Regions from separate parts of the Duganella sp. S19_KUP01_CR8 genome, predicted to be linked through region 1. Evidence: predicted binding sites of a transcription regulator. Region 1 holds the regulator's gene; each other region holds the start of a gene.
What was found. The regulator LexA, encoded in region 1, represses DNA repair genes until DNA is damaged. The targets are predictions, from matches to a motif close to ACTGTATNNNNATACAGT.
Positions count from the first base shown of each region.

Region 2: V6M89_RS24100 (error-prone DNA polymerase) is a predicted target of LexA. The motif match lies at 1,715-1,732, and genes of this name have one in related genera.
Region 3: recA (recombinase RecA) is a predicted target of LexA. The motif match lies at 1,738-1,755, and genes of this name have one in related genera.

Region 1 covers NZ_JAQQPR010000012.1:150,526-153,799, forward strand. Annotated here, with positions in the region: gene rplI (50S ribosomal protein L9) at 1-277, opposite strand, end outside; gene rpsR (30S ribosomal protein S18) at 312-602, opposite strand; gene priB (primosomal replication protein N) at 618-923, opposite strand; gene rpsF (30S ribosomal protein S6) at 942-1,328, opposite strand; gene lexA (transcriptional repressor LexA) at 1,619-2,257, shown strand; gene V6M89_RS14210 (hypothetical protein) at 2,262-2,756, opposite strand; gene V6M89_RS14215 (cystathionine gamma-synthase family protein) at 2,816-3,274, opposite strand, start outside.
Region 2 covers NZ_JAQQPR010000028.1:60,677-63,950, forward strand. Annotated here, with positions in the region: gene V6M89_RS24100 (error-prone DNA polymerase) at 1-1,711, opposite strand, end outside; gene V6M89_RS24105 (TonB-dependent receptor plug domain-containing protein) at 1,935-3,274, shown strand, end outside.
Region 3 covers NZ_JAQQPR010000014.1:44,480-47,753, forward strand. Annotated here, with positions in the region: gene recX (recombination regulator RecX) at 1-437, opposite strand, end outside; gene recA (recombinase RecA) at 570-1,688, opposite strand; gene V6M89_RS15445 (response regulator transcription factor) at 1,871-2,551, shown strand; gene V6M89_RS15450 (sensor histidine kinase) at 2,548-3,274, shown strand, end outside.

The DNA of each region.
Region 1 (3,274 bases):
CGGAGCCGAACAGACGGCCGTCAACACCAGCTTTTTGCGAAACGGTCACGGTCATGCCGTTCAGTTTCTCGCCTTGAGCTTGAGCGGCAGCCAGCTTTTCAGCAGCAGCTTTTTCCAGTTCAGCGCGCTTGACTTCGAATTCAGCAACGGCGGACGCGGTAGCGCGGCGGGCCATTTTTTGCGGAATCAGGAAGTTACGTGCGTAACCGTCTTTAACTTTAACGACTTCACCCAGGTTGCCCAGGTTGACGACTTTTTCTAACAGAATGATTTGCATAGTTCTTCTCCAGGATCTTATCTAGACGACGCGATTAAGCGTGGTGCAGATCGGTGTAAGGCAGCAGCGCGAGGTAGCGAGCGCGCTTGATTGCGGTGTCAACTTGACGCTGGTAGTGCGCCTTGGTACCGGTCAGACGTGCTGGCATGATTTTGCCGTTTTCCTGGACGAAGTCTTTCAGGGTGTCGACGTCTTTGTAGTCAACTTGTTCTACGTTTGCGGCGGTGAAGCGGCAGAATTTCTTACGCTTGAACAAAGGATTCTGTTGCTTGCGCTTTTCTTTCAGCTTGAGCTTGTTTTTGTCGAACTTTTTACCGAATGCCATTTTAGGCTCCTGTATCTAAATTGAGCTGTCTGGGACAGCACTAAAATCAATGATGTGAAACACCAGGCTTTTGCTATTGCGATTCTTCTTGTTCAGAAAACCGTTGAACTGATACATGCCTGCCAGTGGCGCCTGACTGAAGCGGCCTGAAATCTCGCCCGCGGCAACCGCGGAAATTTCAAACTCGCTCAATCGGGCGATGCCTGCCTCGGTCTGCTGGGATCGGTGCTGGAGTACAGCGTTCACGATCGGCATGCCGGCCGGGGTGTAGCGCAAGGCGTCCCGTTCGGCGATCAAGGCAATAAACTGGAGCTGGTTCAGCTCGGTTCCTGGCAACAATTAGGCCGCAGGAGCAGCAGCAACTGCTGGAGCTTCGGTGCGATGCGATTTCGCTGCATCTTCACGTTGTACCGACTTCATCATCGGCGAAGGAGCGGTTTCCGCTTTCTTCATCTTGACGGTCAGGTGACGCAGCACGGCATCATTGAATTTGAAGGCGGTTTCCAGCTCGACCAGGGTCTCGTTGTCGCATTCGATGTTCAGGCAGATGTAGTGTGCTTTAGCCAGTTTCTGGATCGAGTAAGCCATCTGACGACGACCCCAATCTTCAACACGGTGCACGGCGCCGCCGCGGGTGGTTACCGAGGCTTTGTAACGCTCGATCATGGCGGGCACTTGCTCGCTCTGGTCCGGGTGGACGATAAATACTATTTCATAGTGACGCATGCAAACTCCCTTAAGGACTGTGAATATAGCCCACCCTGGCGTCAAGACAGGTGTGGGAAGAGGTAAGCCCGCGACTATATCAGCTTTTCCGGCAAAAGACAATCCGGGGTCAAGTCTGACATTCGGACACGGCCTCGACCGTAGTGCGGTGCTACGGTCGAGGCCGTGTCCGAATGTCAGACTTGACCCCACCATGAATTTATTTCGCGCTAAGCAACAAATTCCCTTGCATTTCGCTTCACACTGTACAAAAATACAGACTGTCTATATACACAGGCCTAAAGCACTCTATGATCAAGCTCACCGCAAGACAGGAACAAATTCTCAATCTGATCAAGGATGCCATCGAGAACACCGGCTTCCCGCCGACCCGTGCCGAAATCGCCAATGAACTGGGCTTCAAATCCGCCAACGCGGCCGAGGAGCATCTGCAGGCGCTGGCGCGCAAGGGCGCGATCGAGATCGCCGCCGGCACCTCGCGCGGCATCCGCCTGCTGGGCGTGCACGCCGAACCGGCCGCCTCCAAGGTGCCGGTGTCGCTGATGATGTCGCTGCCGCTGATCGGCCGCGTGGCCGCCGGCTCGCCCATCCTGGCGCAGGAAAACCTGGAGACCAGCTACAGCGTCGATCCGGCCATGTTCTCCTCCAAGCCGGACTATCTGCTGAAGGTGCGCGGCGAATCGATGCGCGACGCCGGCATCATGGACGGCGACCTGCTGGCAGTGAAAAAGGTGGACAGCGCCAAGAACGGCCAGATCGTCGTGGCCCGCATCGGCAACGACGTCACCGTCAAGCGTTATCGCAAGACCGGCTCCCTGGTCGAGCTGCTGCCGGAAAACCCGGATTTCAAGATCATCAAGGTCGATCCTGAAGCCGACGAGTTCGCGCTGGAAGGCCTGGCGGTCGGCCTGATGCGCAGCTGGCACTAAACGCCTAGCGCTTGCCGGCCGTCTCCGGCAGGTGCGACAGGTCGCGCGCGCTCAAGGCGATGTCGCCGCGCCGGCCTTCCCACGCGGCCTGCGCCAGCGTGACCGCGTCCGCCTGGCGCTTGGCATCGTCCGCCACCCGTACGAACACCTCGCTCATCAAGGTCTGGGCGGCATCCATTTCATCATCGCTCATCAGGTCGGCCAGGTCGGGAGGAATGCTCTTGCCTACCGGGAGCGCGGCATTGTAATTCGCAAGGAACTGGTCGTAGCAGCTGCGCCACGCGGCCAGCGCCTGCGTCACAGCAGGGCCGCCAGCCAGAGCCGGACGCATCGGGATGTTGGGAGGCTGGCAGTTGAAACGCGCCAGCGAAATATCGGCGCCGTCGTAGCGGCTGGTGTAGTACTCGATCTCGGCCTGGCGGGCCAGGCGGCGCGCCTGCTCGTCGGCGAAGGCGTTACTCGACAGCACGGTCAAGGCGAATACCCATGCTGCTCTCATAACGCCTCCTCCCGCTTAGCAAAATTGAAAGCTTAGATTATCACAACTCGGCGCGACGCTCAGCAAGCTTCCAGTGCGCAGGTGAAATCGTCCAGCAGATCGTCGGCATCCTCGATACCGACCGACACCCGTATCAGCGACTCGGCGATGCCCATCGACGCCCGGCGTTCCGCGCCCATCTCGAAGAAGATGGTGTGCGCCACCGGGATGATCAGCGTGCGCGTGTCGCCCAGGTTGGAGGCCGGAATCGCCAACTTCAAGCGGTTCAGGAAGTCGAAGCAGTCGATGCCGTCCTTCAGCTCAAAGCTCAGCAGCGAGCCGAAGCTGCGGAACAGTTCGCTGGAGATGGCGTGCTGCGGGTGCGACGCCAATCCTGGGTAGTGGACGGCGGCCACGCGCTCGTCCGCCTCCAGCAGCCTGGCCAGCGCCAGCGCATTGGCGCTGGTGCGTTCCATGCGCAGCGCCAGCGTCTCGGCGCCGACGGCGATGTGGTGGGCCGCTTCCGGCGCCAGCGACGA
Region 2 (3,274 bases), on a different contig from region 1:
TGACCAGCGCCAGCGTGCGCCGCAACGCCGACAACATGCCCAGCGCCAGCACGTCCACCTTCATCAGGCCCAGTTCCTCCAGATCGTCCTTGTCCCACTGGATCACACAGCGCCCTTCCATCGTGGCGGCCTCGATCGGCACCAGCCGCGACAGCTTTTCATGCGAGATGACAAAGCCTCCGGGATGCTGCGACAGGTGGCGCGGGAAGCCCAGCAAGGTCACCGCCAGCGCGGCCCATTGCTGCGCCAGTTGCGATTCCGGGTCCAGTCCGCATTCGGCCAGCCGGCCCAGCAGGTCGTTGCGGCTGTCGAACCAGTGGTGCGCCTTGGCTACCTTTTCGACGATCGCCAGGTCCACACCCAGTGCCTTGCCGCTGTCGCGCAGCGCGCTCTTCGGACGATAGCTGATGACGACGGCCGCCAGCGCGGCCCGGTCCGCGCCGTATTTTTTGTAGATGTACTGGATCACCTCCTCGCGCCGCTGGTGCTCGAAGTCAACGTCGATATCCGGCGGCTCGTTGCGCTCCTTGGAAATGAAACGCCCGGTCAGCATATTGCTGCGCTCGGGATCGACCTCGGTCACGCCGAGGCAATAGCAGACCACCGAGTTGGCCGCCGATCCCCTGCCCTGGCACAGGATGTTTTGCGAACGGGCGTAGCGGACAATATCGTAGACCGTCAGGAAGTACGGCTCGTACGTCAGATCCGCGATCAGCTCCAGCTCCTTCTCGATCTGCCCGCGCACCTTGTCGGACACGCCGGCCGGAAAGCGCCGCTGCGCGCCGGCATACACTTCCTGCCGCAGATAGCTGGCCGGCGTATGGCCTGCTGGCACCAGCTCGCGCGGATATTCATAGCATAGCTGGCTCAGATTGAAATTGCACTGCTGCGCGATATTCAGCGTTTCCGCCAGCGCCTGCGGCGGATACAGGTTCGCCAGCCGCAGCCGCGAACGCAGGTGCTGCTCGGCGTTCTGCGCCAGCGCGTAGCCGCACTCGGCCACCGGCTTGCCGACCCGCACCGCGCACAAGGTGTCATGCAGCGGCTTGCGCGAGCGCACGTGCATGCAGACATGCCCCAGCGCCACCACCCGCATGCCATGCTGCAGCGCCACCTCGTCGATGCTGAGGCGGTGCGCCTCGTCCAGCGCGCGCTGCAACAGGTTCAGGCCCATCCAGCTGCGGCCCGGAAACGTCACTTCCATCCACGCCGCCTGCGCATGCAGGCGGTCGACATCGTCCGGCTGGAACGCCGGGTAATGCGGCAGCAAAATCATCAGGCAACCGGGCAAGCCCTTCAAATGGGCGTAGGCCGGCGGCGGCGCGGCCAGGTCGGCCGGCGTGAGCAGGTAGCTGCCCTTGGCGACCCGGTTGCGCCCTATCGTGATGAGTTCGCAGAGATTGCCGTAGCCCTCGCGGTCCTGCGCCAGCGCGATCAGCGACAGCGCCGGGCTGCCGTCCGGGTTCTTCAGATGGAAATGGCTGCCGATCAGCAGCGGCAGATTGGCCGCCTTGGCCTGGGCGTGAGCGCGCACTACGCCGGCCAGCGAGCATTCGTCGGTGATCGCCAACGCGGCGTAGTCCAGCTGCACGGCGCGCGCGACCAGCTCCTCGGCGCTGGAGGCGCCTTGCAGGAAGGAGAAATTGGTCAGGCAGAACAGCTCGGCATATGCCGGCAAGCCTTGCGTGGTCGGTGTGGTGATCGGCATCATGATACTGTGTTTTTATACAGTATAATACACCGTACGCCAATCGCTACCTGATAGATGAAGCAATAATTGGCTAAAACTATGGCACTACGTAGCATTACGTAGTGCCGACGCCACTCTGGCGCGGCAAAACAACAGTAAATAAAGTTTGAATGCAAAATTATCAAAAAAGTCATGTGCTAATGAGCTATTTGACTAGAATCGGTTTTTTCACGGGAGAGAAAACTTGTTCGCCAACACGCCATTACGTCATGCAGTACTGCTCAGCCTTTACGGCGCAGCCGCCCTCAGCCTCGCACCATCCGCTTTCGCGCAGACCGCACAGGAAGCCAAGCCAGACACCACCATGCAATCGGTCAGCGTAGTCGGCTCGCGCCGCGCGACCACTTCGTCCACCGACACCGTGGTGCCGGTCGACATCATTCCGATGAGCAAGTCCACAGAACAAGGCGGCCAGTTCGACCTGGCGCAAACGCTGACTTACATCTCGCCATCGTTCAACTCGACCCGCCAGAGCGGCTCCGACGGCGCCGACCTGGTCGACTCCGCCGCGCTGCGCGGCCTCGGTTCCGACCAGACCCTGGTGCTGGTCAACGGCAAGCGCCGCCACACCACCGCGCTGGTCAACCTGTTCGGCGCGCGCAACCGCGGCAACACCGGCACCGACATGAACACCATCCCGCTGCTGGCGATCAAGGACGTGCAGGTGCTGCGCGACGGCGCCGCCGCCCAGTACGGCTCGGACGCCATCGCCGGCGTGATCGACATCGGCCTGAAGAAAAGCAAGGGCTGCGAAGCCGTCGCCGGTTTCAGCGAATACTCCAAGCGCGACGGCAAGAACTACATGACTTCGGCCTACTGCGGCTTCGAGATCGGCAACGGCGGCGTGCTCGGCATCACCGGCGAATACCTGGACCGCGGCCGTTCCAACCGCGCCGAAGCGGACAACCCGCGCATCATCGGCGACACCAAGACCAAGAACCAGACCATCTACCTGAACGGCGAACTGCCGACCACCGGCGCGGGCAAGCTGTACTTCACCGCCGGCGGCCAGACCCGCAACGCCTCCAGCGCCGCCTTCGCGCGCGGCGGCATCGGTTCCGACGACATCCCGAGCCGCAACTCGGCGGCCATGTACCCGAACGGCTTCGTGCCGTTCATCAACGCCGACATCGACGACCAGTACGCCATCCTCGGCCATCGCGGCACGGTGGGCGACTGGAACCTGGATGTGTCGCAGACCTATGGCTACAACAAGATGCGCTACAACATCAGCCATACGATCAACGCCTCGATCGCCAACAAGGACTTGCTGGCCGGCGGCAAGGGCATCAGCCCGGACCGCTTCGACGCGGGCGGCTTCTCGTTCCAGCAGCTGACCACCAACCTCGACCTGAACCACTACTACGACGGCCTGGTCGGTGACGGCCTGAACGTCGCCTTCGGCGGCGAGTACCGCAGCGAGAACTACAAGATCTTCGCCGGCGAGCCGGGCTCCTACAACGACGTCGACGGCATTGGCTTCGGCGGCAACGCCGGCAGCCAGGGCTTCCCCGGCTTCCAGCC
Region 3 (3,274 bases), on a different contig from region 1:
GCGCCTTTCAGCGCGGTTTGCACGGCGCGCTGGGAAAATCCCCGTTGCATCAGGAAGCGCATCTGCTTGTTGCGTTCCTGCGGATCGGCGGCCACGGTGCCGAACTTGCGGTTCCACACATCGACGCAGCGTTCGGTCTCGCCTTCTGCCAGGCCCGCCTTCAGTTCCTGCAGTTCCTCGCCCTTGATGCCGTGGCTTTGCAGCTCGGCGACGATGCGGCTGTTGCCGAAGCGGGCCGAGCGCCGGTGGATCAGCGCTTCGGAGAAACGCTCCTGCGACAGCCAGTTGTTCTTTTCCAGCAGGTCGAGCAGGGCTTCGACGTCGTCGCCCTCCTCCGCGTAGCGCGCCAGCTTGCGGGCCAGCTCCATGCGGCTGTGTTCACGCATCGACAGATAGCGCAGGGCGCGGCCCTTCAGGCTAAGTTGCGGTGCTGCCATAAAAACCTCTGCACAATGAGAAAACCACCGGCTGAATGAACAGCGCGGTGGTCGATCCGTCGCTCCCGCGCACGCGGGAGTCTATAGAACGCATGCTCAGCATGGGTCCCCGCTTTCGCGAGGACGACGGCTTTACGCGGCGTCGGCCTTGTCGCCCTTGTCCGCCTTATCGGCCTTGTCGACCGATTTCAGCTTGACCACGGTGTCGCCCTTGTCGGCGGCCAGCGGCGGCAGTACGCGCACGCCCAGCGATTCGCGGACTTTGTTTTCGATTTCCCACGCCAGCTCAGGGCGCTCCTGCAGGAAGATACGGGCGTTGTCCTTGCCCTGGCCGACGCGCTCGCCGTTGTAGCTGTACCAGGAACCGGACTTCTCGACGATCTTCGCTTCAACGCCCAGATCAAGAATCTCACCTTCACGCGAGGTGCCGGCGCCGTACAGGATGTCGAAGTGCGCTTCCTTGAACGGCGGCGCGATCTTGTTCTTGACGACCTTGACCTTGGTTTCGTTGCCGATCACCTCGTCGCCCGATTTGATCGAGCCGGTGCGGCGGATGTCCAGGCGCACGGAGGCGTAGAACTTCAGCGCGTTACCGCCGGTGGTGGTTTCCGGGCTGCCGAACATGACGCCGATCTTCATGCGGATCTGGTTGATGAAGATGACCAGGGTGTTGGTGCGGTTGATCGAACCGGTCAGCTTGCGCAGCGCCTGGGACATCAGACGGGCTTGCAGGCCCGGCAGCGAATCGCCCATGTCGCCTTCGATCTCGGCGCGTGGCGTCAGCGCGGCGACCGAGTCGATGACCACCAGGTCGACCGAACCGGAGCGCACCAGCGCGTCGCAGATTTCCAGCGCTTGCTCGCCGGTGTCCGGCTGCGAAATCAGCAGCTCGTGCAGGTTGACGCCCAGTTTCTGTGCGTAGCCGACGTCCAGCGCGTGCTCGGCGTCGATGAAGGCGCAGGTGCCGCCCAGTTTTTGCATTTCAGCAATGGTTTGCAGGGTCAGCGTGGTTTTACCCGACGATTCAGGACCGTAGATTTCCACCACGCGGCCGCGCGGCAAGCCGCCGACGCCCAGCGCGATATCCAGGCCGAGCGAACCGGTCGACACGACCTGTACGTCCTCGATCGGCGTGTTGGCGTCCATGCGCATTACGGAGCCTTTGCCGAATTGCTTCTCAATTTGGGCCAGCGCGGCAGCCAGCGCCTTGGCCTTTTCTGATGCAGGTACAACAGCTTTTTTATCGTCCATAATGTTCTTTCAACCAGTAGGTGGGTGCAAATTCGTCGGTACAGGCAGCACTGTATAAAAAAACAGTGCTTAATGCAAGCACGATTTTTAAACAATTTTGAGATTGCACAAAAACTCGCCACCTTGCGCGAAATGAAACACAATAGAATCTTCTGCCGCCGGCGTGTTGGAGTGTCTACATTATGCGAATTTTACTTGCCGAGGACGACAGCGTGCTGGCCGACGGCCTGACCCGCTCGCTACGCCAGTCCGGCTACGCCATCGATTGCGTCAGCAACGGCCAGGAAGCCGACACCGCCCTCTCGACCCAGGAATTCGACCTGCTGATCCTGGACCTGGGCCTGCCCAAGCTGTCCGGGCTGGAGGTGCTGCGCCGCCTGCGCGCGCGCGCCTCGCTGCTGCCGGTGCTGATCTTGACGGCGGCCGACTCGATCGAGCAGCGCGTCAACGGCCTCGACCTGGGCGCCGACGACTACATGGCCAAGCCGTTCGCGCTGTCCGAGCTGGAGGCGCGGGTGCGGGCGCTGACCCGGCGCGGCGCCGGCGGCGGCGCCACCGTGGTCAAGCACGGGCCGCTGAGCTACGACCAGGTCGGCCGCAGCGCCTACATCAACGAGCAGATGCTGGACCTGTCGGCGCGCGAACTGGGCTTGCTGGAAATCCTGCTGGCGCGCAGCGGCCGGCTGGTGTCCAAGGAACAGCTGGTCGACCACCTGTGCGAATGGGGCGAGGAAGTGAGCAACAACGCCATCGAAGTCTATGTGCACCGGCTGCGCAAGAAGATCGAGATCGGCGGCATCCGCATCGCCACCGTGCGCGGCCTCGGCTACTGTCTCGAAAAATATTCGGACGCGCCCAAGTGACGCCGCCGGCCGCACAGCCAGCGCCGGATCTGGAGTATCAGCCGCCGGCGCCCGAGGCCGACGAAGGCATCCAGCACTCGCTGTTCGGCGAGATCCTGGACTGGATGCTGGCGCCGCTGTTGCTGCTGTGGCCGATGAGCATCGCGATCACCTACCTGGTGGCCAAGTCCATCGCCAACCAGCCGTTCGACCACGCGCTGGAAGACAGCGTGACCGTGCTGGCGCAGCAGGTGCGCGCGGTGGACGGCAAGGTCATCAAGGGCCTGTCCGGCCCGGCCCGCGACATCCTGCGCGCCGACGATGTCGACAACGTCTACTTCCAGATCCAGGGCCCGCGCGGCGAGCACGTGGACGGCGACCGCGACCTGCCGCCGCCGGTCATCGACGAGGACGACAAACCGCGCGGCAGCGTGCGCTTCCGCAACGACAATATGCACGGCACGCCGGTGCGCGTGGCCTACGCCTACGTGCGGCTGGAGCACAACAGCGGCGGCGAGCCGCAACTGGCGCTGGTGCAGGTGGCCGAGACCCTGGAGAAACGCGGCCAGCTGGCCAACGCCATCATCAAGGGCGTGATCCTGCCGCAGTTCATCATCCTGCCGATCGTGCTGGCCCTGGTGTGGTTTGCGCTGTCGCGCGGACTGTCGCCGCTGGCGCAGTTGCAGGAGCGGATACGCGCGCGCAGCTCGGACGACCTGAGCCCGATCGCCTCCAACCAGGTGC